DNA from 2 places in the Thiogranum longum genome. Region 1 is predicted to be linked to the other one. Evidence: predicted binding sites of a transcription regulator. Region 1 holds the regulator's gene; the other holds the start of a gene.
What was found. The regulator FliA, encoded in region 1, starts transcription of late flagellar genes. The targets are predictions, from matches to a motif close to GCTAAAGTTNNNNNNNNNNCNGCCGATA.

Region 1 (13,806 bases):
GTACCCAGACAATGATAATTACAGCGTCGCTGGCAGCGCCGCTGTTGCTGTCAGCGCTGGTAGTGGGCCTGTTGGTCGGGATGATCCAGGCGGCCACACAGATCAACGAAATGACACTGACATTTGTTCCCAAGCTGGCCGTTGTTGTGCTGGTATTGTTATTTGCCGGTCCGTCCATGCTCAGCGCACTACTCGATTTTGCTACCGGCATTATCGAGAGTATCCCTAGCAGAATAGGCTGAGCAGGATTGATCTGATGCTGTTCACCACTGCGGACATAACTTCCTGGATCGGCACCTTCTTCTGGCCCTTTGTCCGCATTGCGGCAATGCTTGCGATTGCGCCGATTTTTGGCGCGAAAATGGTTCCGGTACGTGCCCGGCTGGTCATCGCGTTACTGATGACCTGGATCATTATTCCCCTGATACCGCCGATACCGGCAGCAGATCCCCTGTCAGCCTCCGGCGTGCTGGTCACAATCCAGCAGATGCTTATCGGTATGGCGATCGGTTTCAGCCTGCAACTGGTGTTCGCAACGCTGGTTATCGCCGGGCAGACCATTGCCATGGGTATGGGACTGGGTTTTGCGCAGATGGTTGACCCACAGAACGGCATCAATGTACCGGTTATCGGTCAGTATTTTGTTGTGATTGCCACATTATTATTCCTTGCATTGAACGGTCACCTGGCGCTGATTCGCATTCTGGCGGACAGTTTCCAGTCACTTCCGATTGGTACGGACAGTCTGACGCGTGAAGAATTCCGAAATGTGGCGGAATGGGGAACACGTATGTTTGCCGACGCCATGATGGTGGCACTGCCGGCAGTCGCTTCCATTCTGCTGGTCAATCTTTCATTTGGTGTGGTCAGTCGTTCTGCGCCACAGCTCAATGTTTTCGGTGTCGGTTTCCCGGTTACCCTGACGCTCGGCTTCATTGTGCTGGTGTTTGCCATTTCCAACCTGTTGCCGCAAATGCAACATCTGCTTGACGGCGCGTTTGGCGCGGCCAGCAGTTTCGGAAGCGGAGGGCGCTAGCATGGCCGAGAATGAAGACGGTCAGGAAAAAACAGAAGAAGCGACCCCCAAACGACAGGAGGAGGCGCGCGAGAAGGGCCAGGTTCCCCGCTCCAAGGAACTGACCACTATGGCGATGTTGCTCATTGCCTCTTTTGCATTACTCATGCTGGGTGAAAGCATGATCACACAGCTTGGTAATATCATGAGCCTGGGGCTTGATTTTGAGCGTGAAAAGGCATTCGACCATTGGGCCATGCTGGAAGTCCTCCAGGAAGGTATTTACCAGGGTATTTCATTGTTGTTGCCATTTATGCTGGTTATGGTGATCACGTCAATCGCAGCTCCAGCGGCTCTGGGCGGATGGAATTTCAGCACCAAGGCGCTTGAATTCAAGTTCGACAAACTCAACCCGTTGTCGGGTCTGAAACGAATTTTCGCCGTGCGCGGGCTGGTTGAACTGGTCAAGGCGCTGGCCAAATTTATCCTGATCGGCAGCGTGGGCGCATGGTTGCTGATGGGGTACTTCCCGGAACTGATGGGCCTGGGCCGTGAATCGGTAGAACATGCATTGGCACATACCGGGCAGATCCTTTCCCATTCATTTATCGTACTCAGTGCATCGCTGCTGGTGATCGCAGGTATCGATGTACCGTTCCAGCTATGGGAACACTCCAGAAATCTCAAGATGACCCGCCAGGAACTCAAGGACGAGAACAAGAATACAGAAGGCAAGCCCGAGGTAAAATCTCGCATACGCAGTATGCAGCGTGAGATTGCACAGCGCCGCATGATGTCGGAAGTTCCCAAAGCGGATGTCATCATCACCAACCCGACGCACTACGCTATTGCCTTGCGCTATGACGCAAAAACCATGGCCGCGCCACTTGTTGTGGCCAAAGGTGTTGAGCTGGTGGCCAGCCAGATCCGAACCGTGGCTGTGGCCAACAAGGTGCCGTTGTTCGAGGCGCCTCCGCTGGCTCGAGCGCTTTATTACAGTACTGAAATTGACCAGGAAGTCCCCGCCGGCCTGTATCTCGCCGTCGCACAGATTCTTGCCTACGTTTTCCAGTTAAAGGCCAGTGTACACGGTGCACCCGTACCCGACCGTCCCGGCGACATTCCGGTACCGGAGGATTACTTCCAGGGGCCCGGGCATGAAAAGCCTGCAGACGGTGATGAACAGCATCCCGACTCAACAACACAAGGTGATTAAGCATGGCAACTGAAGCAGCCACTCTCAACTTACGGGATATTGGACGCAATGGACTCGGTGCGCCGATTTTGCTGGTCATGATGCTGGCAATGGTGATTGTACCGCTGCCACCGATTGCGCTGGACATGTTCTTCACCTTCAACATCACACTTTCGCTGGCCATCCTGATGGTAACGGTTTATGCCTTGCGCCCCCTGGACTTCGGTGTATTTCCGACAGTACTGCTGGTGACCACGCTGCTGAGGCTGGCGCTTAACGTGGCCTCGACCCGCGTGGTTCTGCTTAATGGCCATACCGGTACCGGCGCGGCCGGCAAGGTTATCGAGTCGTTTGGTGACTTTGTGGTTGGCGGTAACTATGCCGTCGGCCTGGTCGTATTCTCGATCCTGGTGATTATTAACTTTGTGGTGGTCACCAAGGGTGCCGGGCGTGTCTCGGAAGTCAGCGCCAGATTCACGCTCGATGCCATGCCAGGCAAACAGATGGCCATTGATGCCGACCTCAATGCCGGCCTGATCACCCAGGACGATGCGCGTAGCCGGCGTGAGGATGTCACGCGTGAGGCAGACTTTTACGGTGCAATGGATGGCGCATCCAAGTTTGTACGCGGTGATGCTATTGCAGGCATCCTGATCCTGTTCATAAATATCATCGGCGGGCTGGCTATCGGTACATTGCAGTTTGATATGCCGGTTGCAGATGCACTGCGCAATTACACACTGCTGACTATCGGTGACGGTCTGGTCGCACAGATTCCGTCACTGGTTCTGTCCTCGGCAACTGCAATCATCGTGACCCGGGTTTCGAGTGAAACAAAAATGTCCGACCAGGTTATGAGTCAGTTGTTCGGTAACCCGATGGTACTGGCAGTGGTGGGGGGCATCATGGGCTTTATGGGTCTTATTCCGGGGATGCCAAACTTTGCCTTCCTGACGCTTGGTGTAGCAGCCGGTGCGGGCGCTTATTATACCTGGAAGCGTCAGCAGCAGGAACTGCTGCCCGCCGTGCAGGAGCCCGTTGAACAGGAAATACCGACGGAAGCTCGCGACCTTAGCTGGGAGGATGTTGGCCCTGTTGACATCATCGGTCTTGAAGTGGGTTACCGGTTGATCCCGCTGGTTGATCGTTCCCAGGGCGGGCAGATGATGGATCGCATCAAGGGCGTTCGCAAGAAACTGTCACAGGAACTGGGTTTCCTGGTTCAGCCTGTACACATCCGTGACAACCTTGAGCTGGCACCAAATGCTTACCGCATTCTGTTGATGGGTGTGCCGGTTGGTGAAGCGGAGATCTACCCGGATCATGAACTGGCGATCAACCCGGGCCGTGTGTTTGGTACCTTGCAGGGTATAGAGACCCGCGACCCGGCATTTGGTCTCGAGGCCGTCTGGATTTCTCCCGCTGAACGCGACAATGCAACAACACTGGGCTACACCGTGGTCGACGCCAGTACTGTGGTGGCCACGCACCTCAGTGAGTTGTTGCAGAGCCACGCCCACGAACTGATTGGTCACGAGGAAGTGCAGCAGTTGCTCGACGTCCTCGCGAAAAATGCACCCAAGCTGGTCGAAGACCTGGTACCTAAAACCCTGTCGATCGGTATTGTACTTAAGGTACTGCAGAATCTTCTGGAAGAGCGTATTCCCGTCAAGGATATGCGCACCATTGCGGAAACATTGGCCGAAGCTGGCGCCAGAAGTCAAGATCCCGGCGCTTTGACGGCGGCTGTGCGTGTTTCACTTGGCCGATCAATCGTCCAGCATATCAATGGGATGGGGCCTGAGATTGAAGTCATTACGCTGGATCCATCTCTGGAACAGATATTGCAATCCTCAATTCAGGCCATCTCGGAAGGCGGCGCCGGAATTGAACCCGGCCTGGCCGAAAGGATGCACCAGTCACTGGCGGAAAGTGCGCAGCGGCAGGAGGCAGCGGGCAAGCCTGCCATCCTGCTGGTGACACCGGCAATACGGGCCTGGTTGGCACGACTGGTCAGACACAGTATCCCGATGCTGAACGTGCTGGCCTACAACGAGATACCGGACAACAAACAGATAAAGGTTGTTGCCAATATCGGAACCGATGCACCGAGTCTCGGTGTTCAGGCGGGGTAAAACGGCAGCATGAAGAAGGATACCAGGTACGTGAACACAGACCGCTTGGCGACACACATTGACGAGGTGCAGGTATGAAGGTGAAGCGATTTTTTGCACCGGACATGCGCCAGGCTATCCGCCTGGTACGTGAAGAGCAGGGACCTGATGCAGTCATTCTTTCCAATCGCCAGGTAGACGGTGGTATCGAAATCATTGCCTCGGTCGACTACGACGAGGCATGGTTGGAGCGTGAAACCACCGGCTCCACGCAACCTGAGGAATCATCGGCGCAGGATAATGTTGCAGAACCTGCAGAAGTACACAGGGCAACCGAAACCTACACACGAAATGCCCAACCTGAAGCACAAGAAACAGCCTTGCCATCACCATCTGTCGACTGGTCACAGGACCCTTCCATTGTCGCCATGCGTGACGAGATTCGTCAGCTCCGTGGTTTGCTGGAAGATCAGCTGGCACACCTGGCGTGGGGCGATATGAAGCGTCGCGAGCCCTTGCATGCCGATGTCATACGGCGTCTCAGCAGCATGGAAATCAACAGCCGGCTGGTCGAGCGGATTTCTGCCCCTGCCGTACATGCGCGGGACGAAGCACACGCCTGGAAACTGGCCATGGCGGAACTGGCGGCCAATGTGCCGGTTGCAGGAGAAGATTTTCTTGATCAGGGCGGTATTGTCGCACTGGTCGGTTCGACCGGGGTCGGTAAAACAACCAGCATCGCCAAACTGGCGGCGCGCTATGTACTCCGTCACGGCCAGCGCCATGTGGCGTTGGTAACCACCGACAGCTATCGTATCGGCGCACACGAGCAACTGATGACCTACGGACGCCTGCTGGGCATACCGGTTCAGGTTGCATCCGATCATAACGAACTGCGCTCCACACTCAACAGCCTGTCAGACAAGCGCCTGGTGCTGATCGACACGGCAGGGATGAGCCAGCGCGATGTGCGCCTGACAGAACAGTTCGCCACACTGGCTGACACCGGTCTGCCAATCCGTACCCTGCTGGTTCTTTCCGCGACGGTTCATCCGTCGGTAATGGAAGAAACCATTCGCGCCTTTTCCGGTGTACCGCTGGACGGTGCAATTCTTACCAAACTTGACGAGGCTGCCAGTCTTGGCGGTGTGCTTTCTGCAGTCATCGAACAGCAGATCCCGTTGCGTTTTGTCGCCAATGGCCAGCGTGTTCCGGAAGATATTCAGGTTGCCCGTGTCAGTGAACTGATACAGCAGGCGACAGATCTTGCATCTGAACGTGGACTTCCTGCGGAATCGATGATGGCAGAAACTTTTGGAGGGTGCCGGGCAAATGTTCATGTCTGAAATGCGAGTTGATCAGGCAGCCGGGCTACGACGTATGGCACAACCGAATCCAGTAAGAGTAATTGCAGTGACCAGTGGCAAGGGTGGCGTGGGAAAGACCAATGTTTCGGTCAACCTGGCTGTCGCACTGGCCGACACCGGCAAGCAGGTCATGGTGCTCGACGCCGACCTCAGCCTTGCCAATATCGATGTATTGCTGGGATTGCATCCGGACAAGAATCTTTCTCATGTCATCGATGGCGAACGCTCGCTTGAAGAAGTCATTATTACCGGTCCATCGGGAATCATGGTGGTTCCGGCATCGTCCGGCGTGAAACGTCTGGCAGAGCTTTCTGTCATGGAAAATGCCGGCCTGATCAGGGCCTTCAGTGAGTTGACCCATGATGTCGACACACTGATTATCGATACCGCTGCAGGAATCAATGAAAGTGTGACCAGTTTCAGTCGTGCCGCCCAGGAGGTAGTAGTGGTGGTGTGCGACGAACCCGCATCAATAACAGACGCCTATGCGCTCATCAAGGTGTTGAATGTCGAATACGGCATTCAGCGTTTCCGGGTGCTTGCAAATCAGGCCCACAGTGCCCAGGAGGGAAGGGAATTGTTTAACAAGATATCACGGGTTACCGATCGTTACCTCGATGTAACGCTGGAGTTTATGGGGGTTGTTCCCCACGACGACTATCTGAAGAAGGCAGTGCGCAAGCAGCGCGCAGTCGTGCAGGCTTATCCGCGCAGCCGTTCTTCGATGGCTTTCAAGAACCTCGCACAGAAAACCGATAAATGGCCTGTGCCGAGTGCGGCTGGTGGACATCTTGAGTTTTTTGTGGAACGTCTTATTCAGTCGCACAACGGACACATGGAGATGCCGGTATGAATGGAGCTGCTATGTACGTCACTACCCCCGATCCTGACAGTGATGACCTGGTCACCAAGCATGCTGCCCTGGTCAAACGTATTGCCTACCACCTGATGAGTCGTTTGCCGCCCAGCGTGCAGGCAGATGACCTGATACAGGCAGGGATGATTGGTTTGCTCGAGGCATCGAGAAATTATGATGCCACACAGGGCGCCAGTTTTGAGACATATGCCGGTATTCGAATTCGCGGATCAATGCTGGATGAAATCCGTCGTACTGACTGGACACCGCGTTCGGTACACCGCAAGGCAAGACAGGTCGCCGAGGCGGTTCGCGAGATCGAAAACCAGGAAGGTCGTGATGCAAGGGATGTCGAGGTTGCCGAGAAACTGGGCATCGAACTGAAAGACTATCACCGCATCCTCCAGGATGCGACAGGCTGCAGGGTTTTCAGTATCGATGATGCGGGTATCAATGGCGAGGAATCACCACAGCAGGCATCGGGTGAGCCTCGTAATGAGCCACTCGACTGCCTGCATAATTCCGACTTCAAGGCTGCACTGGCCCATTCAATTTCGGGCTTGCCGGAGCGGGAACGCCTGGTTATGGCCATGTACTACGACGAAGAACTCAACTTGCGGGAGATTGGCGAAGTGCTCGGTGTCAGTGAATCCCGCGTTTGCCAGATACATGGCCAGGCACTGATCCGTTTGAGAGCAAGAATGGGAGAATGGACGGGCAAGTGATGGTCAGGATATACCGGCACATGCCGAAACAGCACATGGTTAACAGCGCAAGACGGGAGAAGACCCTTGGACAATGACATGAAAATTCTCATCGTGGACGATTTTTCCACGATGCGGCGCATCATTAAAAACCTGTTGCGCGACCTTGGGTTCAACAATACGCAGGAAGCCGATGACGGAAATACTGCATTGCCAATGTTGCAGAACGGGAATTTCGATTTCCTGGTTACTGACTGGAATATGCCGGGAATGTCAGGAATCGATCTGCTGAAGGCGGTGCGATCAGACGAAAAGCTGGCGCCGTTGCCGGTGCTTATGGTGACGGCTGAATCCAAGCGCGAGCAGATTATCGAGGCTGCACAGGCCGGGGTAAACGGTTACGTGGTCAAACCGTTTACCGCTGTAACACTTAAAGAGAAAATCGACAAGATCTTTGAACGTCTCGAAGCAACGGCAGGGTGATTGTATGGAGGCCGTGATCGAAGTCGAAACTGAATCCCTGCTTGACAATGCCCGTGCACTGGTTGCCGAGCTGGAATCCGGTAACGAAGCTGGTGCGGAGAAACTGATCGAGCAACTGGGACGTATGCGGGAGCAGAGCCTGTTCCAGGAGCTTGGCAAGATGACTCGCCAGCTACACGAATCCATTAACAGTTTTGTGCTGGATGACCGTATGCAGTCTCTGGCCAGGTCAGATATTCCTGACGCCAAGGCTCGCCTGAACCACGTTATAGAAATGACCGAGAGCTCTGCTAACCGTACCCTGGGGGCTGTAGAAAGCACCTTGCCGGTGTCAGAAGCTCTCAAGTCACGTGCCAACGCATTGCATGAAAAATGGGACCGTTTTCGTAACAAGGAAATGGATGTTGACGAGTTCCGGGCCATGAGCAGGGAAATCGATGAGTTCCTTACAATTACAACAGAGAGTACTGAAACCATTCATAGCGGCTTGTCCGACATTATGATGGCGCAGGACTTCCAGGATCTCACCGGTCAGATACTCAGCAGGGTAATCACATTGGTCCAGGAGGTCGAGGATAATCTGGTGGATCTTGTCAGGCTGTCAGGTGGCATCGAGCATGTTGAAAAGACAGAAGGGAAACCTGCCGTCAATACCGGTGAGGCTGATGACATGATGCAAGGTGTTGGTCCTGCGGTACCTGGTGTGGAGGCCGATGGTGAATCTGTATCCGGCCAGGATGAAGTCGATGATTTATTGTCCAGCCTGGGCTTTTGAGGGAACAACATAATGAGTCTTGATACCGATGATGAGATTCTGCAGGACTTTCTGGTCGAAGCGGGCGAGATACTTGAACGGCTCAACGAGGAACTGGTTGAACTGGAGCAGAGTCCGGACGATATGGAGATGCTCAATGGCGTATTTCGCAGCTTCCATACGATTAAAGGCGGTGCCAGTTTCCTGAGTCTGGATGGACTGGTGGACGTGTGTCACCGTGCTGAAGATGTATTTAACATCCTGCGCAATGGTGAACGCTCAGTCGATGGCGACCTGATGGATACTGTCCTCCAGGTACTGGACGTGGTTAACAATATGTTTGCCGAGGTGCAGGGTGGCGAGATGCCGACCCCGGCAGAAGCCTCATTATTGAATGCGCTGGAAAAACTTGCAGTGCCGGAAGCTACCGCACCGCCGGAGCCGGATGTATCGTCAGCACCTGATTCGGGGGCTACAGGAGTGTCCACTGAAATTCAGGGTGATGAGGTTGATAGCGATTTTGAGGCCATGCTGGACCAGGCCGGGAGCGCAATACCCACCGGGCAGAAAGCCTCTGTTGTTGGTGGTGATGATATTACAGAAGATGAATTCGAGGCGTTACTGGACCAGTTACATGGTGATGGCAAGGGGCCAGTGGCACACAATAATACAGATAATGAGATAGTGGCTGCACCTGCAAGTGGAAAGAGTACGCCTGCAGCCAGTGACGATATCACAGAAGATGAATTCGATGCGCTGCTGGACCAGTTGCACGGTGAAGGAAAGGGTCCGGCAATGGCCGCCGAAAAAGCGGACGTAAGTGAGCCGTCAACGAAGACAGAGCCGGAACCTCAAGTCACGGAAAAGAAAGCGGCACCGGAAAAGACCAAAGCCAAACCCGCTGTTGCGTCAGCCAGCAAGACGGAAACATCTGTACGTGTAGATACCAGTCGTCTCGACGAGATTATGAATATGGTCGGTGAGCTGGTATTGGCGAGAAACCGTCTGTCCAACCTCAAGGAATCGCTTGCCAATGAAGATGTTTCCATGGCAATTGCGAACCTGGACGTTGTTACAGCGGATTTGCAGAATGCTGTCATGAAGACACGTATGCAGCCAATCAAGAAAGTATTTGGCCGTTTCCCGCGCGTGGTCCGTGATCTTGCCCGCAGCCTCGACAAGGAAGTGAATCTCGAAATGCAGGGCGAAGAGACAGACCTGGACAAGAACCTGGTCGAGGCCCTGGCAGACCCTCTGGTCCACCTGGTGCGCAATGCTGTTGATCATGGTATTGAAACACCGGATGAACGGGAAGCAAAAGGCAAGCCCCGGCAGGGGACAGTTGTACTTGCTGCAGAGCAGGAAGGCGATCATATCCTGTTGTCCATAGACGATGATGGAAAAGGTATGGATGCGGATGTGTTGCGACGCAAGGCTGTCGAGAAGGGCATGATGGATGCTGATTCGGCTGCCCGACTGGATGACAGAGAGTGCTTTAACCTTATCTTTGCGGCAGGTTTCTCAACCAAGGATCAAATTTCTGATGTGTCCGGGCGCGGAGTGGGTATGGATGTTGTCAAGACCCGTATAGGACAGCTCAATGGTAGCGTAGAGGTCGATTCCGAGCCTGGTAAGGGAAGCCGTTTGACTATACGCGTGCCATTGACGCTGGCGATCATGCCGACTCTGATGGTCAAGCTCGGTGAGCAGCCGTTTGCTTTACCGCTTGGCAGCGTAAGTGAAATATTCGATCTCGATACGGAACGCACCAATATTGTGGATGGTCAACTGGTTGTGATGGTACGGGACAAGGCGCTGCCGCTTTTCTATTTACGTGACTGGCTGGTTACCGGCAGTGGTGTATCACAGGAAGATACTGTTAATCACGTAGTGGTCGTTCATGTCGGCAGCCGCAAGGTTGGTTTTGTTGTCGAACAATTGGTCGGTCAGGAAGAGGTGGTTATCAAACCCCTGGGTGCATTCTTGCAGGGTCTTGCCGGGTTTGCCGGTGCAACAATTACCGGTGATGGTCGCATCGCGTTGATACTCGATGTGCCCAGCTTGATGAAAGCGTATTCAAGCCACATGTAGAAAGGAATGAGGTGTGAACTGCTATTTCCGGGAATGCAGACCAGTTTTGCCTCAGGTTGTTTCTATCAATAACAGATATGTGCCGATCGGTGCAGGATTCAAGGGACGGAGTCCATGGTAACGCGTGTATTGGTTGTCGATGATTCGGGTTTTTTTCGCCGGCGCATCGTTGAAATACTGGAAGCAGATCCCGGGCTGAAAGTTATCGGCACGGCAGCCAATGGCCAGGAGGCCATTGATCAGGTTGCTGTGTTGAAACCCGACGTCATCACGATGGATATCGAAATGCCTGTCATGGATGGCATTACTGCTGTTCGTCATATCATGCAATCAAACCCCTTACCCATTCTGATGTTTTCTTCACTGACGCACGATGGTGCGCGAGCCACGCTTGATGCACTTGAGGCGGGCGCGGTGGATTTCCTGCCCAAGCGTTTTGAGGATATCGCCAAGGACAGGGAAGAGGCCAGGATGCTCCTGTGCAGGCGTATTCGTGATGTTGTTAAACCGGCTTCGGGCAGCATAAGAGCACGGCCGGCAAAGCGTATTACTTCTGCCCTGCCCGTTACGCGGGTGCGGGCACCCGTCGCTAAAAAAAGAGACGACTACCGGATTGTAGCCATTGCCAGCTCAACCGGTGGCCCTGTGGCGCTTGCCCAGGTGTTGAGCCGGTTGCCGGCCAGTTTCAATCTGCCGCTTGTTGTGGTCCAGCATATGCCCGCAAGTTTTACGCCGGCATTTGCTGCACGGCTTGACCAGCAGTGTGCCATCAAGGTCAAGGAAGCTGAAGATGGCGACATCGTTCGTGGGGGCCAGGTACTGCTTGCTCCAGGGGGGCGGCAAATGACATTGAAACAACAGGCGGGTGAAGTCCGCGTCGTTATTTCGGACGGTGATGCGTCACTGCATTACAAACCCTGCGCAGATGTGACATTCGATTCTGTAGCTTCCGTATTCGGCGGAAGGGTGCTTGCAGTCGTACTGACCGGCATGGGTGCAGATGGTCGTGAGGGTGTGCGTACTCTCAAGGCGCAGGGTTCTACTGTCTGGAGTCAGGATGAAGAAACCAGTGTCATCTATGGTATGCCGATGGCAGTTGCAGAGGCCGGGCTGAGTGACCAGGTGATGGCATTACGTGATATCGGCCCCGGTATTGCACAGGCAACAGGGGCCTGACGTATGGATATCCTGACGATCACCGGTATCCTGCTTGCGTTGTTCGCCATACTGGGTGGCAATGTGCTGGAAGGCGGGCATATGTCTTCACTGGTGCAGCTGACAGCATTCGTCATTGTTGCCGGCGGCACGCTGGGTGCGGTTATGGTGCAGACACCGATACGTACCTTTGTGCGTGCTATGAAAATATCTTCGTGGGTGGTATTCCCGGTGAAACTGCAGCCGGAAGAGGCTGCGGAAAAAATTGTCAACTGGAGCAATATTGCACGCCGCGAAGGTCTGCTGGGTCTGGAGGCAATCGCTGAGGAAGAACCGGACGAGTTTGCCCGCAAGGGATTGCAGTTGCTGGTCGATGGCAGTGAGCCGGAAGTTATCCGTTCGATTCTTGAAGTGGAAATCGACAGTAAGGAACACCAGGATACGCAGGCAGCAAAAGTTTTCGATGGACTGGGCGGCTATAGTCCGACTATCGGCATCATCGGGGCCGTCATGGGTCTGATACATGTGATGAACAACCTGGCAGACCCCTCCAAGCTGGGAAGCGGGATCGCGACAGCTTTTGTTGCCACCATTTACGGAGTCGGATTCGCCAACCTGCTTTTTCTTCCCATGGCGAACAAACTGAAGAGCCAGGTCCATGCCCAGAGCCAGTTCCGGGAGATGATAGTAGAGGGTGTGATATCGATTGCTGAAGGGGAGAATCCGCGCAATATTGAAACCAAATTACAGGGGTACTATCTGTAGCGGCTTGTTGACACAAGACAGGATCTGCTGCGATTACCGCGGGACAAGAAATATGGCAAGAAGAAAACGCGTAGAGGAACATGAAAACCACGATCGATGGCTGGTTTCCTATGCGGATTTTATTACCCTGTTGTTTGCTTTCTTCGTCGTTATGTATTCAATTTCGTCGGTAAACGAGGGCAAGTACCGTGTGCTGTCAGATTCCATGGTGGCTGCGTTCGCTGATCCGACACGCAGTATGGAGCCTGTTCAGATTGGCGACCTGATGCGTTCACCTATTCAGTCCGAGAACCCCCTCAACCGTAATAAACCCGTCATCGAGCTGTTCAGGCTTCCTCTGCCTGAACGGGATATTCGTGAAAGACTCGACAAGAAGCTAAAGGAAGAACGGGAAAAGGCTGCGCATGAAGCCGAGGAAAAAGCTGCCCGGCAGGAAAAAGAAATTGATGCGGCTTCTGAAGCACTGGCAGATTCCATTGAACAGGCTATGTCCGAACTGATGGACAACGGGTTGATTGATGTACGCCGTGACAAACGCTGGATCGAAGTCGAGATCAAGTCGAGCATTCTTTTTGGCTCAGGTAGTGCGGAACTGGCAGCCGGTGCACAACCTGTATTGCGCAAGTTGGCAGAGAAGCTGGCTCCTTTGAACAATACAATACACGTTGAAGGTTTCACCGATAATGTACCTATCGATAACTTCGAGTTCCGTTCCAATTGGGAGCTGTCGGCGGCAAGGGCTGCGAGTGTGGTGCATCTGTTTACCCGTCTTGGTGTCAGCCCGGAACGGATGGCAGCGATTGGTTATGGTGAATATCGCCCAATAGCCAGTAATGATACGCCGGAAGGCCGTTCACGAAACCGGCGTGTCGTACTGGTGATAATGTCCGGCGCGGATCCGCGCGTCAGTCAGAGTGTAGAGCATCTGCAGACAGAGCGGGATGCAACCCGCCCGGTCACTGCAACAGGTGCCGGACCATGATCATCTGGACGGTATCCAACCAGAAAGGCGGGGTCGGAAAAACCACGACGGCGGTAAGCGTTGGTAGTTTGCTGGCAAAGCAGGGCAAGCGTGTACTACTGATAGACCTGGATCCTCAGGGCTCTCTGAGTGCCTATTTCAGGTTTGACCCGGATAGTGTCGAGTACAGCGTATACACCCTGTTTAATGCAAAGGCTGCCGGAGAGCCACTGACGGCACTGGATAGACTGCTATACCCGACCGGTGTCGAAGGTTTGACTTTAATGCCTGCATCCACTGCCATGGCTACTCTGGACCGCCAGCTCGGCGCACGTGACGGTATGGG
Region 2 (15,883 bases), 1.4 Mb from region 1:
CCAATTACTATATCCGGGTTGGCGCATTTAGCGCAGTGCAGGGTGTAGAGAGTGTCACCATGTCTTACATCGTTAACAGACCCAAGAATGAACCTGGCTTCGGGCTGATTCGCCAGGAAACTGAAGGTCGAACCATGCGCTACACCATTAAACCGTATGTAACGGATAAACCGGAAGCAGAACGCTATTAGCAATGGCTTATTTCAAGCGGCATAAATAAAAACACAAAATGAACGATTACGCTGGCCGGTGAGCTGTTTCACCTGCCAGCGTTTTTTTAATCGGTTTAAACTGGAGCTGTTGGAATGAACGATATAGATGATTCAAATAGCGAGCAGGATAAAATTATTTTACCTGATGATGCGTCTGTTGATCTTAAGGCTGAATTCGAAGCCTCTAATGTAAAAGAAGTACTCGACAAGCTTGATCGTGAGCTCATCGGGCTGAAACCTGTAAAAACACGCATACGTGAAATCGCCGCACTATTACTGGTCGATCGGCTGCGTAAACAGTTTGCGCTGTCATCCGTGACGCCCACGCTGCATATGAATTTTACCGGCAATCCCGGCACAGGGAAGACAACTGTTGCCCTGCGTATGGCAGAAATATTACATCGTCTGGGGTACGTACGGGAAGGTCATCTGGTCTCTGTTACGCGGGATGATTTAGTGGGTCAATACATTGGCCACACTGCGCCAAAGACAAAAGAAGTTATAAAAAAGGCCATGGGTGGCGTGTTGTTTATCGACGAAGCTTATTACCTGTACAAACCCGAAAACGAGCGCGACTATGGCGCCGAGTCGATAGAAATATTACTGCAGGTCATGGAAAATAATCGTGATGATCTGGTCGTAATACTCGCCGGGTACAAGGACCGTATGGACAAGTTTTTCCACAGCAACCCTGGCATGCGCTCGCGTGTTGCACATCACCTGGATTTCCCCGACTACAGTGCTGACGAACTTCTCGCAATAGGCAAGTTGATGCTGGCTGATCAAAACTATCGATTAAGTCCTGATGCTGAAAAAGCATTTTTGGAATATCTCACCTTGCGTATGAATCTGGAGCACTTTGCCAATGCCCGCTCGGTGCGTAATGCCCTGGACCGTGCGCGACTGAGGCAGGCGAATCGACTGTTTAACAGCAATAGAAAAACACTGAATAAAACCGATCTCATTACGATAGAAGCGGAAGATATACTGGCAAGTCGGGTGTTCACCAATGGCACACTCGACGTCACTGATTAGCGTGCCGCTAAAATAACCTGACAGCTACAACTGCCCTATGGATACATCTGATGAACCCGTCCCGTTACATACCAGGCCCAAGAGAATGGAGGCAGCGTGCTTCAACCAGGCACGCCTTGCCTTGCTGCGTCTGGGAAATCCTTTACGGGTGGAATTGACGCGACATCGTGGCCTGGCAGTTATCCTGCATGACGATTACTGGCTCTGTGTAGACAGTAATGCGAGTGATCAGTTGGTTATGGCATGGCGTGAATTTGAAATTCAGGCCCGCACAAACCTGCATGAACCCATATCATGTAACCTGTACTTATATCATTATTGCGCCGGGCTCATTATGGGATCCGCTCTGGATGACTTGCATCAGGCTATCGACATGATGATACGAACGGTAAGGGACAGGCCACGGTTTGCTATCACCTGACAAACGGGAGCGGCCCGGCCCTTATAACCACATCATGAACAAGACAATGGGAGAATCACCGATGGACGTGGAATTCAACGCAGCCGGGTTTCTGAAGAATCCGGACGACTGGAACGAAGACGTCATGCGCTTCATCGCCGAACGGGAAGGCATCGAACTGACTGACGAGATCATCGACTATGTCACGTCTGCGCGACACTACTACCAGGAAAATGCCGTGGTGCCCCCGCTGCGCGAATTCTCCAAGATGCACGGCGGCGACCGCAAGGGCTCCCACCTCAACAAACTGTTCCACGGCGGCCCGATGAAGAAGATCGCCATGCTGGGCGGGCTGCCACAGCCGACGGGCTGCGTGTAATCACGCTCCGCTTCGGCTCTGACCGCGGTCAGCTCGTACTCGACCTCGGCCGGCGACCTGAGATATTGCAGGTGAACAGCAGGCTCCCTTTTAATGTTTATAGGTGCAATTATAACGACAGCATTTCTGCCACAAAATCAGCATCCTTGTCACCACGCCCCGACAGGTTAATCAAAATGTTTTTATCAACCGGCATGTCCTTTGCGATCTTCATGGCGTAGGCAACAGCATGCGCACTCTCAAGTGCCGGGATAATACCCTCGGTGCGTGACAGGGTCATAAAAGCTTCCAGGCATTCTTTATCGTCAATAGTTTCATAACGCACGCGCTTGATATCTTTCAAATAACAATGCTGTGGACCCACACCAGGATAATCGAGTCCAGAGGCAATTGAATAAACAGGCAGCGGGTTTCCGTTATCATCCTGCAGGCTTTAACACTCAAAGCCGTGAATCGCACCCTTGGTACCCCTGGTTAATGTTGCTGCATGATCCGGCGTATTCAGGCCTTTACCTGCCGGCTCAACCCCAATAAGTTCCACTGTCTCATCGTTGATAAATGCGGTAAACAGACCAATCGCATTAGAGCCTCCACCAACGCAGGCCATGGCAATATCCGGTAGTTTCCCATGAGAAGAGATAAATTGCTGACGTGCTTCGACTCCAACAATACTCTGGAAATCACGCACCATTTTTGGGAATGGATGTGGCCCGACAACAGAACCAATCGCATAAAAATAATTGGCCGGGTCTTTAAGATATTCTTCAAAAGCACTATCAACAGCATCTTTCAGGGTGCGCGTACCCCGGTCTACCGGTACCAGCTTACAACCCAGTATTTTCATTTTCGTGACATTGGGGTGCTCTTTTTCAATATCAATCTCACCCATGTGAATTTCACATTCGATATCGACCAGTGCGCAGGCTGTTGCCAGTGCCACACCATGTTGCCCGGCGCCGGTTTCGGCCAGGACTTTTGTTTTACCCATGTGCTTGGCAAGTAATGCTTCGCCCAGGCAGTGGTTGATCTTGTGCGCACCAGTATGGTTAAGGTCTTCACGTTTCAGAAAGATTTGCGCGCCACCCACCTTATCACTGAGCCTCTTTGCATGAAAAATCGGGCTCGGCCTGCCTACATAATTAGCATAGAGTGCGCCTAACTCATTTTTGTAGGCATCGGTATCTCGAATTTCTTCGTAAGCATCATTGATATCATCCATGACAGCTTTTAACTCAGGCGGAATAATCTGCCCGCCATATTCACCAAAATAACCGTTCTCATCTGGCATGGGTAGAAATTCAAGTGACATAGGACACACTCCTTAAAAGAAAGATAACCAGTAAGTCGACAATAGACAGTCTTTGTTTTTGCATTGAATATTAAAGCACGTTTTAAGTGATGTTTGGCTATCCATACAGAGAGGAAAATTACACCATCAAACACCGCTATTCCTATCAGCCAAATTCCGTGTCACTGGACCATGTTTACTCGTTTACATTTATTACTAGCTGGATGTATCGAGTACACATTGCCGACAACCCGCCCACTTTTCTCCACAGTCGGCTCCATTTCTGCCGCACGGCATTCTGCGCTCAATCTCTATGTTATTTCGGGAATCTATCGGTATGACACAACGACTGTGGAGTTTGGTGGCCTGATATTTGCATTGTTTAATTGGCGGCAAAACTGATGACCGTTCGTAAATAACGGGCTTACAAGGCGGAGAAATACCATGGCAACGCAGATGAACGGGAACAAGCTTGCGAAACTGTTCCGGCAAGCGGCAGCAGCTCACCAGGCTCAACAGTATCGTGAAGCGCAAGCGGGGTATCAGAAGATACTCAAATGGGTTCCGGATGATTCGGATGTGCTGCATTTGCTGGGGCAGAGTCTGATTCAGGATGGGCGTCCGGACAGGGCTATACGCTGGCTGAAAAAGGCGGTTGCAACGAATCCGGCCAGTGCCGATGCGTTTTACGACCTTGGCCTGGCTTATCGCAAGTCCGGGCAGAATGCCGAGGCTGTCCAGGCATATCAGCGTGTCCTGAAATTAAAGCCGGACACCCTGAACGCTCATCTCTCGTTGGTCGAAATCAAATTCCCGGGTGAACATTACACCGCTGTATTGAGAGATCTACATCGACACCTGAAACCGGAAACCTATATTGAGATAGGCGTAGAGACTGGTCAATCTATTGCACTGGCAGAACCCCGGACACTTTGTCTCGGCGTTGATCCGGAGCCTGAAATCTCACATGAATTACCACCAAAATGCAGGATATTCCCCCAGACCAGCGACTCATTCTTTGATGAACACAATGTAAGAGAGCTTCTGGGCCAGCGCGCGGTAGACTTTGCCTTTATCGATGGCATGCATGTATTTGAGGCTGCATTGCGTGATTTTATTAACGTTGAGCGACATGCCAGTCCGGGTAGCGTGGTTGCAATTCATGACTGTATACCGCTTGATGCAGTGACTTCCTCGCGCGAACGAACCACTAATTTCTGGAGCGGGGATATCTGGAAGCTCATACTCTGCCTCAAGAAGTATCGGCCGGATGTGAGTCTGGTCAGCGTTGCTACCAAACCGACAGGGCTTGGCCTGGTGACCGGACTGGATCCTGATAACAGCGTATTAAGCGAAAGCTACGAACAGATTGTGGCAGAGTTTGTGCCGCTGGGTTACGACGATATTGCCGCCCATGAAGTTGAATCGCTGAACGTGATCGATAATGATATGCAGCGGGTTATTCGCTGGATAGGTGAAAGCCGATCAATGGCAGCCTGACACCTTACGGCATAATTTCTATCAGCGTCTCGTCGGGATTGAGACTCTCCCCTTTGCAACCAGGCCAGCAAGACCGCGGTTGGATACATTTATGGCGCTGGTTAACAGATAGACATAACTTATGTCAGCCCGGCCTTACCTAGCCCCTCAATCAAATGCCGCCGCTGCACTGGATCCTGCAGCGGAATAATCTGTTCAATGTGTTCCAGTGAAACTTCTTCACTCGTAATCTTCGCGTATAGAAGATATGCACTTCAGGCCACAAGCGGTTCCGATACTTCTTTCAGAACTTCATCCTTGCGCTGCAGTACCGATTTGCACAGCTCGTCATAGTCTGCACCGACAGCTTCAAACAAGGCCTTTAGATTCAGTCCCATAGCATGGAAAGACCGGTTCAGCGTCTGGATGCGTTCCGGTAGGCGGCCGAGGAAAGCCTCGCGTTCAGCGGGGGCCATGTGTGACAGCTCTTGTTTCAGGCGATTCACGCCAAAGGCGATGTGATCAAGCTCGTCCAGCAGCGGAATGCGCAATGATTCTTTCGTGCCGGGATCGGCGAGCGGCACAACCTGTTCGACCGCATCACTGCCCAGCGCTTCGACACACAGGTACATGTCTGTCAGGAAGTCTCGCCAGTCAAGATGCCGGAAATGACCCAGGATAGTTGCTTCCTGCTGTTTTGAAATAATGGGCGCCTGGCGGGAGCCGAACTTTTCCATCCATTCGCGCTGTATGTTTACGTGCCGGGATTCATCACCGACCTGTTTGGCCAGTCCCAGCCTGGCCGCTTCATCCGGTGCGCTTGCGATACGTTCTGCACAGGCTTCCATAATCAGACGGTCAACCTGGGTGTATAGCACCAGTAGCTGACCCATTGCTGCCCGGTAATCGGAATTCTCTTTTCTATGTTGCAGGTTCATAACAATCTCCTCCGTAGGCCAGGAATACCCCAACTTGTCGTGGGGCGTCGAAATTTGCTGCGGCTGATCTGGCGCATCCAGGAATAACGCAGCAGGCGCCACAACGGACCAGATACGCCCAATGACCGCAGGATGCGCTGGCTGATCGGCAGTAACGGTGGCTCCATGCCTGGCAACACCCAGTTACCTGCCTCTCGTGCCTGCTGTTGCAGGTAGGCGGGCAGGAAGTCCGCAATAGCGGGTTCAATATAGAACGCCGGGGTGAGTCCGATGTCGCTGCCAGTCATTTTTCCGGTGGAAATCAACTGCCCGGCCAGTGGTGTACCCGGATAAACGCGTACACCTGTCATGGCAACCACCGCCGTTGGCCGCATTTCTCGCAGGGCGTGACAGGTATTTCGAATACTGGATTCTGTTTCACCGGGACCGCCAAATATAAGTGTGTGGCAAACACGCAGCCCAGCATCAAGACAATATTGGTTGGCACGAACGACGGTAGCGGCATCAAATGATTTACCCAGCCGCTTGAGTTGGTCGTTATCCACGGCATCGGTGCCAAGTTCAATACCCTCGCAACCGGCCTGTGCCATGAGTTGCGCCTGTCGCCTGTCGAGCTTAACGGGCGTGGCGTAACAACTCCATCTGACGTTCAGTTTGCGCCGCAGGATTTCCTCGCAAATGCCTTCGACATGACCGCGCGGGAAGTTCAGGATGGAATCAACAAAGAAGACAGGGTGTGGGCCATACTTGAGTAACAGCTCCTCGATTTCGTCAACGACATCACGGGCGTCACGTACACGGAACCGGTTGCCTTCCAGTAACGGGTAGGTGCAGTAGTTGCATTTAAATATGCAGCCGCGTTTGGTCTGGATGTTGCCAGTGCCGCCACGACGCACGTAACGGGCATAATCAAACAGGTGGCGTGCCGGCCGCAGCCCATCGCCTTGATTTGTATCCGTCTTCACGGGAGTTTGAACGTGTATACCGTTTGCATGGTCGTGCTTTCGAGCCAGGACGCCGGGTACAATACCCGGGTCATGATTACTATCCAGTGCATCGAGTAATGTGACAAAGGCCTGTTCACCTTCACCCTTGATGCCGAAATCTGCATCAAGTACCTGCATATAGGCCTCGGGTAAAATCGAAAAACCAGAACCCCCGAGTACGACCATTGCGGGAGTGATATCACGTATCGCATCAATAACTTCCCGGTGCAGGGCCAGGTAGTCAACCGTCAGCGGGTAGGCGGCATTATCGACATTGCGCAGCGACAAACCAATGACGTCCGGTTTGAAGGTTCGAATCTTCTGTTGCAGCGCATGTATTGGCCGACTGCCGAAGCAGAGGTCCGTAACGGCTACCTGGTAGCCTGCCTGTCGAACTGCCGTCGCGATATAGGCAAGGCCGAGCGGAAAAATCGGGTCCGGGATATGCTCCCTGTTAGCAGATACGAGTAAAACCCTCACTCACTTTTATCCTTGTCTGGCCATTACCTGACAATCAGGGTTCCTTCCATGCCACGAGCGCGATGGCTCTTCATGAAGGGCAGTTTTTTGGCGCAGTAAAACGTGTAGGTCCCCGGTTTTTCAGGGGTAAATTCGACCATAGATGTCGAGCCGGCGCTCACATTGATGTCGATATCCAGTCCGGCTGCCGTATCCTGCAGAGTAAAGTTATGTGGGGTGATGCCATCCTTGTTAATCAAGGTCAGGATAACCGGCTGGCTGGACTGGACTTCAATGCTGTCCGGGTCGAAACGGTAGTCCCCGAGCGTCAGGGTAACTGCCTGAGATGTGCCTTCAGCATGTACCTGGAAAGCCAGGGCCGGAAAAAAGAAAATGCCGATTAGAACAAGTATCGGTACAGCGGACTTGCTGAAGACGTCTCTTCTCATGGCGGCCCTCCGGCAACGCATGGTGAAATAACGGCTTGTCGTCGTTACAACGTTTAAAGTATAGGCAATACTTCAGTCCATGCCTTGTATGAGTCCGACCCGGGGGAAAAGTTTCATGGCCTGTGTGAAACAGGCAGGCCGTTTCACCTGCCTCTTGAGCGGCTTGTTCCTGGCAGGCCCGGTAATGGGCGCGGGAGATAGTATCGATGCGGATGGCTGGAGGTTGGTTGAGACGGTTGCCGAAGGCCAGATTTATCACCGTGAAATCGAGGGCTCGTCCGTTCCCTGGGCAATGCTCGTGACGACCTTCGATACCCCGCCCGAACGTGTGCACGCTGTGGTAGTGGATTACGATCATTTTGCGGAATTTATCCCAAACGTTTTCAAAAGCCGGGTTATGGCACATGAGGGCAGGACACAGTGGGTCTATCATCACCTGCATTTCCCCAAACCAATTACCGATCGCATCTATCTCATCAAAAGTACTGATCGTAAATGCCAGGTACAGCAACCTTGCTACCGGGTCGAATGAGCGCTGGATGATTGCTCGTTTCAGGATATTGATTTCTCGGCAGGAATTCAGCCGAATGCGTTCTCGGGGTTCCGGGAAGTGCGATCCACTGACAATCCGAACACCTGCCGTGGTTGCGTAAGCACAGCATCTTGAATTAAACCGTTGGCGCCCGGCAGCCCGATCGAATTTCTGACTGCCGGTATCTCTGCGAATAGAGCGCCACTGAAAAAACACATTAGTAACGAGATTGAAATCGACCAAATAGTCGATAATCGAAAAGATCGCATGGTCGAAATACGGTGAGAAAAAATAACTATGGCAAGTCCTCCAACTTTTCTATCTCGGCCTTCCGGCTGGCCTTAAACGCAAGGAGTGTGGGAAGTATTAACACCCGTTACCTACCAACGTCCATCGCTATTGAAACACCATTTCGCCCTTTTTTCACCTCGGACACGCTGGAATCCTCCCCAGACCGCTGCGTACGACCCGGTGAATTTGCACAACTATACCGATCACCCGTTTGAGTCTCTGAGCCTGCGTCATCGCCATATTTTACTTGGGCTCTTTTATGATCAGGCTCCTTGACCTGCCCCGATTTTATTCCTGCTGCTTGAGGCTGTCGGCTGCCACCTGCAGACGCGATGCCTGTTCTGTCTGCCCGATTTTCTGCAGCTGTGCGATGTACCGCTGCAGGATATTGGCCAGCGAGGCCTGTTCCTTTTCGCTCAGCTGAGCGGACATCGGTAACGTTTGCTCGAGCAGCCGGGCACCTTCCGGCCATCGCCCCTGCCCCGCCAGAATCAGCACCCTTTCAAGTTGCCGGCCGGCGAATTGCAGGCTGCCCGAACCGGACAACGTCTGTTCCAGTGACAGTGACTGGTCAAGCAGCTCAGCCGCTTCTGCGTACTTTGCCTGCTGCCGCTTGATACCCGCCAGCCTGTACAACCTCTCTGACCTGACCTGCGGGGTAAGAATATCGTTTCCTGGTTCTCCCAGGGCACGTTGGCAGTGTTCTTCGGCAAGTTCCAGTGCGCCTATCCCCAATGCCTTTTCACAGACGCTGGCCTCTGCCTCCAGTTGGCTGGCCGCGTTATCGCAGGCACTGGCAAGGCCTGCCAGCGACATGATGATCAGGATTCTGGTTAACACGTAGCTCTACCACTGGATTGTGTCTAAAGCGCGTAGATTACCCTACCGAACTGCGGATGGCACGGCCTTGAGGGGAAAAAATCAAATAAATTCAATAAACTCGGCATACTCACAAAATCTTGATAATTGTTTCGTATACGTATCAAAAACTACAGACAGGGCTGGAAGAATTCTCTAGATTTGTTCTAAGAATCAATCTAACTAGCCGATTCCAGACCAGATTGAACGGGGAACGCGATTTACGGGTGGAAAACAGCAGCAGTGTCCTTGCCGCCCCGGGTACCCCCCGACAGCAGGTTGTCACGACAATTTAACAAGTCCGGTTTAAGGACTTCCATCGATCGGAGGAACACAAAATGACACGCACATCCACTTCTATCGCTGTATTGCTGGGACTTGCAGCGTCACCCTTTAGCGCATTTGCCGCTACCGAAAAACAGTGTCCACCCGGACTCGAGGCGGACTCGCCGACGGTCCCTTTATCCCTGGAACAGACGGACATCAACAGCGGCGCGCTCAGTTTCGACGAGATCAACGATCACGGCGAACTGTTGTTTGTCACCAAGTTCAACACCTGTGACGGCCGCGGCCGTCCCGAGACCACCGGCGGTGGTGCCAAACGTGCTATTCCGACATTTGACGATGAAGGTAGAGCCGTGGGCGCTAACATTGTTGCTAAAACCCGTTCTTCCGCGCCTGACTCTGATGCCTGTGCTGGCTGTCATGCTCAGCCGGAGCCAGGTGGTGCCGGTGACTTCGTAGCCAACGTGTTCGTGCTCGCACAGACACTGGATCCACTCACTCAGGATATCGATGCAACACACGCCAATGACCGAAATACGCTTGCCATGCACGGTTCCGGCCCGATCGAAATGCTGGCCCGTGAAATGACGGTGGAACTGCAAGCCGCGGCTGCCGGTCTGCCTGACGGCGTCCACACCATCAGCTCCAAGGGCGTTGATTTCCAGATCGAGATCTCCGGCGGTGCCGTGGTCGCCACCGATGGCGGTATTGACCACGATCTGATTATCAAGCCCTTCCACCAGGCCGGCAAGGTCATCTCGCTGCGTGAATTCTCCACCAACGCCATGAACCACCACCACGGCATGCAGGCCGAAGAGCGCTTCGATCTGAACCCGGCCAAGGGCTTCGATCCGGACTACGATAACGACGGTTACGAGCGCGAGCTGACCATCGGTGACCAGACTGCGATCTCGATCTGGCAGGCCCAACTGTCCACGCCGGTGCAGGTGAAGCCCAGGGGCAAGGCAGCACGTAAGCAGGTCAGGAAGGGTGAGAAAATCTTCGACGACGTCGGTTGCACATCCTGTCACGTACCGGAAATGGCATTGAGCAGTCGTGACTTTGTCGAACCCAACCCGTTCAACCCGCCGGGCACCTGTGCAGGCGCGGCTGACGGTTGCCCCGATTATTCCTTCGACATGACCAAAGACGGTGACAAGCCACGCCTGAAGAAGGGCCGCAACGGCACGGCCATTATCCGTGCCTATACCGACATGAAACGTCACAACCTGTGTGACGATCCAGGTCCGGGCGCCATCCGCTGGTTCTGCAACGAGGAACTCGCGCAAGGACGTCCGGATGACGCCTTCGAAGGCAAGCCGGGCACCGAGTACTTCCTGACCCGCAAGCTGTGGGACGTCGGTAATACCGATCCCTATGGTCACCGCGGTGACGTTACTACAATCACTGAGGCTATTCTGCTTCACGGTGGCGAAGGTCGTGCCTCGCGCGATGCCTTCGAGGCAAGCTCTGTTGACGATCAGAAAGCCGTTGTGGCATTCCTGAAGACCCTGCAGATCGTACCTCAGGGTGATGATGACGAAGACGACGACTAGCAATAAGCTTATAATAGTATGAGGATCCTGCAGGAGTGACCAGTTGGTCGCTCCTGCAGGTAATCATTGTTCAGAAAAAGGCTGAGAATCAACATAGTCGGGAGATACCACCCGCACCCGGCATAGTTGCTTGCCATGGTGTACCTGATAGACTACTTTCAGTCCTTGCCCGGCGGGAACTTCGTTGTGCTCAAGCGTGTGCTCGTGCACCGAGCCACCACCCTGATTCCCGAAAAAATACAAGAATGATGGGGGAGTTGGATTTATGCGTTTTAATCGAGGAAGGCGATCGTTCCTCCTGGGGACCGCGGCCACGTTTGTTGCCGATTTTGTGCTGCTGGTGCCTGGCTTGCTTTCAGGCAGATCCGTTCGCGCTGCCGGACAGCCCGTCAGCGCCGATTCAACCGTCATCACGGTTGATTCCACAGTTATCGATGTTTCTCAGGGTGCCGCGTCCGGGGCATTGGCACTGGTGACCGGGACCACGTTCAACACATCTGGTACACCGGAACAAGGGGTGCGGGTCAGGGCCCTGGATCCGGCTACACGTAACGAATTCGCCAGGGTGTTCAGTGACGCCAACGGCCAGTACAGCCTCAACCTGGATCCGGGAATTTATGAAATCCGGGCCAACAAATCCGGCTGGGGCGCGATCAGCATTGCAGTAACCGCTGGCGCAGGGGCGACGCACATCGTGGATTTCGGCAACGGTGCACCACCGCCCCCACCCCAGGAGGGAACGGGACTGGTGACCGGGACCACGTTCAATGCATCAGGCACACCGGAACAAGGGGTGCGGGTCAGGGCCCTGGATCCGGCTACACGTAACGAATTCGCCCGGGTGTTCAGTGACGCCAACGGCCAGTACAGCCTCGACCTGGATCCGGGAATTTATGAAATTCGGGCCAATAAATCCGGTTGGGGCGCTACCAGCCTCGGAGTAACTGTCGTCGCCGGAGCGACGCACACCGTGGATTTTGGCAGTGGTACAGCGCCGCCGCCCCCACCCCCGCAGGAAACGGCGCTGTTAACCGGAACCACATTCAACGCATCCGGGGCACTGGAAGAGGCAGTACGGGTCAGGGCCCTGGACCCGGCTACGCGAGACGAATTCGCCAGAGTATTCAGTGATGCCAACGGCCAGTACAGCCTCGACCTGGACCCGGGCACTTATACCATCCGGGCGAACAAACCCGGTTGGGGCGCTATCAGCATGGCAGTAACTGTCGTCGCCGGAGAGATACGGATACTTGATATCAGTCCGTAAGTTGTGCCGTACTGGCGACCCGAGCCATGGCATCCGCCCGCCGGGTTTGGCCGCGGGCACTACCGGCCAGGCTTCCATTCACGGGCCCGGTACACTCAATCGAGTGGCCAGTCCCACGATCAGGCTGGAATAGTCCTGTCGAACCCGACACGTATCAATCCAGCACCCAGTCCGGTCGCGGAAAATGGCAGGTGTAGCCATTGGGCACGCGCTGCAGGTAGTCCTGGTGTTCCGGCTCAGCCTCCCAGAAATCGCCCGCCGGGCTGACTTTGGTCACCACCGCTCCCGGCCAGCGGCCCGATGCATTCACATCCTCGATGGTTTTCAGGGCAGTCTGCCGTTGTTCCTCGCTGGTGTAGAAAATCTCCGAACGGTACGATGCCCCGCGGTCGTTGCCCTGGCGATCCGGCGTGGCGGGGTTGTGAATCTGGAAAAAGAACGCCAGCAGTTTGCGATAATGGGTGACTTCGTTGTCGAACGCGATCTCGATTGCCTCGGCATGGCTGCCGTGATTGCGGTAGGTCGCATGGGCTACATCGCCGCCGCTGTAACCGACGCGCGTGCGCACCACGCCCGGCTGTTTGCGGATCAAATCCTGCATTCCCCAGAAACAGCCGCCTGCCAGAAGTGCCTTTTCAATCGCCATGATTTTCTCCCGTGACCAGCGGAATATATTCCGCGTAGCCCTGCGTCGCCATTTCGTCCAGTGGCACAAAACGCAAGGATGCCGAATTGATACAATAGCGCAGCCCGCCGCGTTCCGAAGGCCCATCGGGAAAGACATGCCCCAGATGACTGTCGCCATGGGTCGAACGCACTTCGATACGAATCATGTTGTGACTTGAGTCGCGCACCTCGTTGATGAAATCATCCGACACCGGCTTGCTGAAGCTGGGCCAGCCACAACCCGCATCGAACTTGTCCGCCGAGGTAAACAGCGGTTCACCGGACACGACATCGACGTAAAGGCCCGGCGCTCCGTTGTGCAGATACTCGCCGCTGCCTGGCCGTTCGGTGGCGCTTTCCTGGGTCACACGAAACTGCTCGGCATTGAGTCTGGCAATGGCTTCCGGGTCTTTTTTATATCGTTGTGCCATGTCCTCACCTGCTAATGTTCGGATTGATGCAGAAACTCCAGAAAAGTACGCGCAATGATTGACTCATGAATGGGCGCATGGAACAAGAAAATAATGATCGCGCCAACATCCACTGTAATGAATATTTGACCACTACCACTACCTAAACCTGCTCCGCCTGGAGGCGGGGAGGATGGGGTAGTGGTGGCCGCCGTCAAATCGGTCATCGCTATTTCTATTTGATTATTGTCCGTACCATCCATCCCTACCTGAAATTTCAGCGTGCTGCCGCTGGACAGCAGGCGCGTACCATTGAACTCAGTGTTCTGCACGATGCGGGAGATTTCCTGAGTAAGCTGGTTGACCTCAGACTGGAGGCCGCTGCGATCCTCCACCGTGTCGTTGGCGGCCTGTACGGCAATTTCACGTATCCGCTGCAGGCTGTCGCTTATCTGTGCCAGGGAATCCTTCTGCCGTTTGCGCAAGGGAAATACCATCGCTGGCATTGCGGATTGCCTGGTTCATGCCGCGGATATCGGCGGTCATGCGTTCAACGCTGAACAAACCAGCCGCATCGTCCCTGGCGCTGTTGATTCGCAGGCCCGAAGACAGCCTCTGGAGAGAGACTTTGACTGACTGTTGAGCACTGGATAAATCGCGTTGCGCAGACAACGAGGCACCATTGGTATTGATAACCAAGGCCATGCTTGTTCTCCGATTCTTGTTTTAATTTAAATTCGCAACACCTGAGTTGCTGCATTTTTATACGCATAGTGGATGTGCCATCGCAGGATGGTACTCACCACTTCAGGGACATCTAACGGCTTGATTGGTGGCAGCTTTAGGGTGTTTGCGAAAACATGCTGAAGTGCGTCGAATATGGAGCCAATTTAGGTGGATATTTTCATCTTGCAGTGGCCCAGATGAGATATGGCCGTATCATGTGCCTGTTGAATACGTTAGTGCTGCAGCTACGGATCAATACTCAGTACCGTTCCTGGCTCAGTTTTCAGTGCAACTCAACATAAATCATTTGTGTAGACGGCCTACCCCCACTCTATTATCAATAAGCCTTTTTTAACTTTTATTTTCAATGATTTATTTTCCTGCTAAATGATAATGCCATGAAAAATACCATCCTCAGAAAATCCTTCTAATTGACACAAAAATCGCTGAATCACACAGAGAATCATTTCCCCTCCGAGCTAAATCCATCCGGCCCGACAACGGTCAACGCGTAACGTGTTGTTCTGCCACCACCCGGTAACGGCATGATAATCCCCTTGACAACCAGATCAGAAAGATCACGGCTGGCCGTTCGGTTGGGGCATTTGGTGATTGCTTCATATTTTTTTGTCGTTATTCCGCCTTCAAAACCCTTACGGCCTTCAGCGAACACCCGCGACACCATCCTGGCCTGCCGGTCATTCAACTGATTACCATAGACTTCATAAAAACGTGTCTTGGTCAGTACAAAGTTTACTTCTTCCCTGGCAATGTCCTGTGCCTTGATTATTGTGTCTGCGAAATAATCCAGCCAAACGTTAACATCCAGGCTTCCACGGCTCACTTTCTCAAGTTGCAAGTAATAGGTTTTTTTGTCTGCCTCTATCGCCGTAGCAAGACAGGCCGTGGTCGGATAGCCAAGAGATTGCGAAAGCGCATGGTCAGCAATCGCCCTGCCGACTCGACCATTACCATCATCGAAGGGGTGAATCACTTCAAACCAAAGGTGTGCAATTCCTGATCTGGCAATCCCAGACATCTCCTTATCCCTATTCGAAGGGCAAGTCTGACTGTACCAGTCGAGGAATCTCGCCATTTCATCAGGCACCCGAGTCGCTGGCGGGGCCTCATAGTAAACCTTTTCCCGTCCGTACGGACCACTCACAATTTGCATTGGAGAAGGATCGTTGCGGTATGCGCCTCTTAAAACAGGCGTGTATCGCTGTTCCGGGACAGCCATGGATTGCCACTTCCCCAGCAGGTCATGCGTCAGGGGTGTCTGCCAGTTCTTGCGTACATCCACCAGCAACGAAGCAGCCCCCGCTGCTTTCTGGTCTGAGTTGTCCGGTAGCGTATCCGATGTAATCAGAGAAAGTAGTGACGACCTGACCGATTCTCTGTCCAGATCCTCGCCCTCAATGGCGCTGGTTTTGATGGCCTCGGAAAGCATCAAGTCAATCGCGGCATCCTCTTGAGATGCCATCGGTAGTGCATCAAAGCTGCCAGCCAGGCGCTCTGAATTTATGCGAAATGCAAGCTCCCGATCTTCGAGTGCTCTCTTGTCATAGCGAAAATCTGGCCAGCCTGGTTGTTGCCATATCCATCTCATGGCGTGATTCTAGCACTTATTCACGCCACATTATAGATATATTTGGCGTGTTTATAGC

Region 2: a site for FliA is predicted at 14,309-14,336, ahead of DFR30_RS14745 (flagellin N-terminal helical domain-containing protein). Genes of this name have one in related genera too.

Annotation. Positions count from the first base shown of each region.
Region 1 is NZ_SMFX01000001.1:2,098,100-2,111,905, reverse strand. It holds gene fliQ (flagellar biosynthesis protein FliQ) at 1-242, shown strand, start outside; gene fliR (flagellar biosynthetic protein FliR) at 257-1,036, shown strand; gene flhB (flagellar biosynthesis protein FlhB) at 1,038-2,231, shown strand; gene flhA (flagellar biosynthesis protein FlhA) at 2,234-4,345, shown strand; gene flhF (flagellar biosynthesis GTPase FlhF) at 4,420-5,670, shown strand; gene DFR30_RS10395 (MinD/ParA family protein) at 5,657-6,544, shown strand; gene DFR30_RS10390 (RNA polymerase sigma factor FliA) at 6,541-7,272, shown strand; gene cheY (chemotaxis response regulator CheY) at 7,351-7,734, shown strand; gene DFR30_RS10380 (protein phosphatase CheZ) at 7,739-8,509, shown strand; gene DFR30_RS10375 (chemotaxis protein CheA) at 8,522-10,579, shown strand; gene DFR30_RS10370 (protein-glutamate methylesterase/protein-glutamine glutaminase) at 10,694-11,755, shown strand; gene DFR30_RS10365 (flagellar motor protein) at 11,759-12,499, shown strand; gene motD (flagellar motor protein MotD) at 12,552-13,481, shown strand; gene DFR30_RS10355 (ParA family protein) at 13,478-13,806, shown strand, end outside.
Region 2 is NZ_SMFX01000001.1:726,269-742,151, reverse strand. It holds gene DFR30_RS03670 (ribulose bisphosphate carboxylase small subunit) at 1-191, shown strand, start outside; gene cbbX (CbbX protein) at 306-1,247, shown strand; gene DFR30_RS03655 (TusE/DsrC/DsvC family sulfur relay protein) at 1,730-2,026, shown strand; partial or broken gene trpB (tryptophan synthase subunit beta) at 2,136-3,314, opposite strand; gene DFR30_RS03645 (tetratricopeptide repeat protein) at 3,759-4,814, shown strand; gene DFR30_RS03640 (hypothetical protein) at 5,069-5,731, opposite strand; gene DFR30_RS03635 (lipid biosynthesis B12-binding/radical SAM protein) at 5,728-7,197, opposite strand; gene DFR30_RS03630 (cupredoxin domain-containing protein) at 7,221-7,625, opposite strand; gene DFR30_RS03625 (SRPBCC family protein) at 7,741-8,157, shown strand; gene DFR30_RS03620 (hypothetical protein) at 8,737-9,288, opposite strand; gene DFR30_RS03615 (di-heme oxidoredictase family protein) at 9,645-11,147, shown strand; gene DFR30_RS03610 (carboxypeptidase-like regulatory domain-containing protein) at 11,413-12,414, shown strand; gene msrA (peptide-methionine (S)-S-oxide reductase MsrA) at 12,569-13,060, opposite strand; gene msrB (peptide-methionine (R)-S-oxide reductase MsrB) at 13,050-13,511, opposite strand; gene DFR30_RS14750 (flagellin N-terminal helical domain-containing protein) at 13,523-13,996, opposite strand; gene DFR30_RS14745 (flagellin N-terminal helical domain-containing protein) at 13,914-14,195, opposite strand; gene DFR30_RS03590 (Fic family protein) at 14,680-15,825, opposite strand.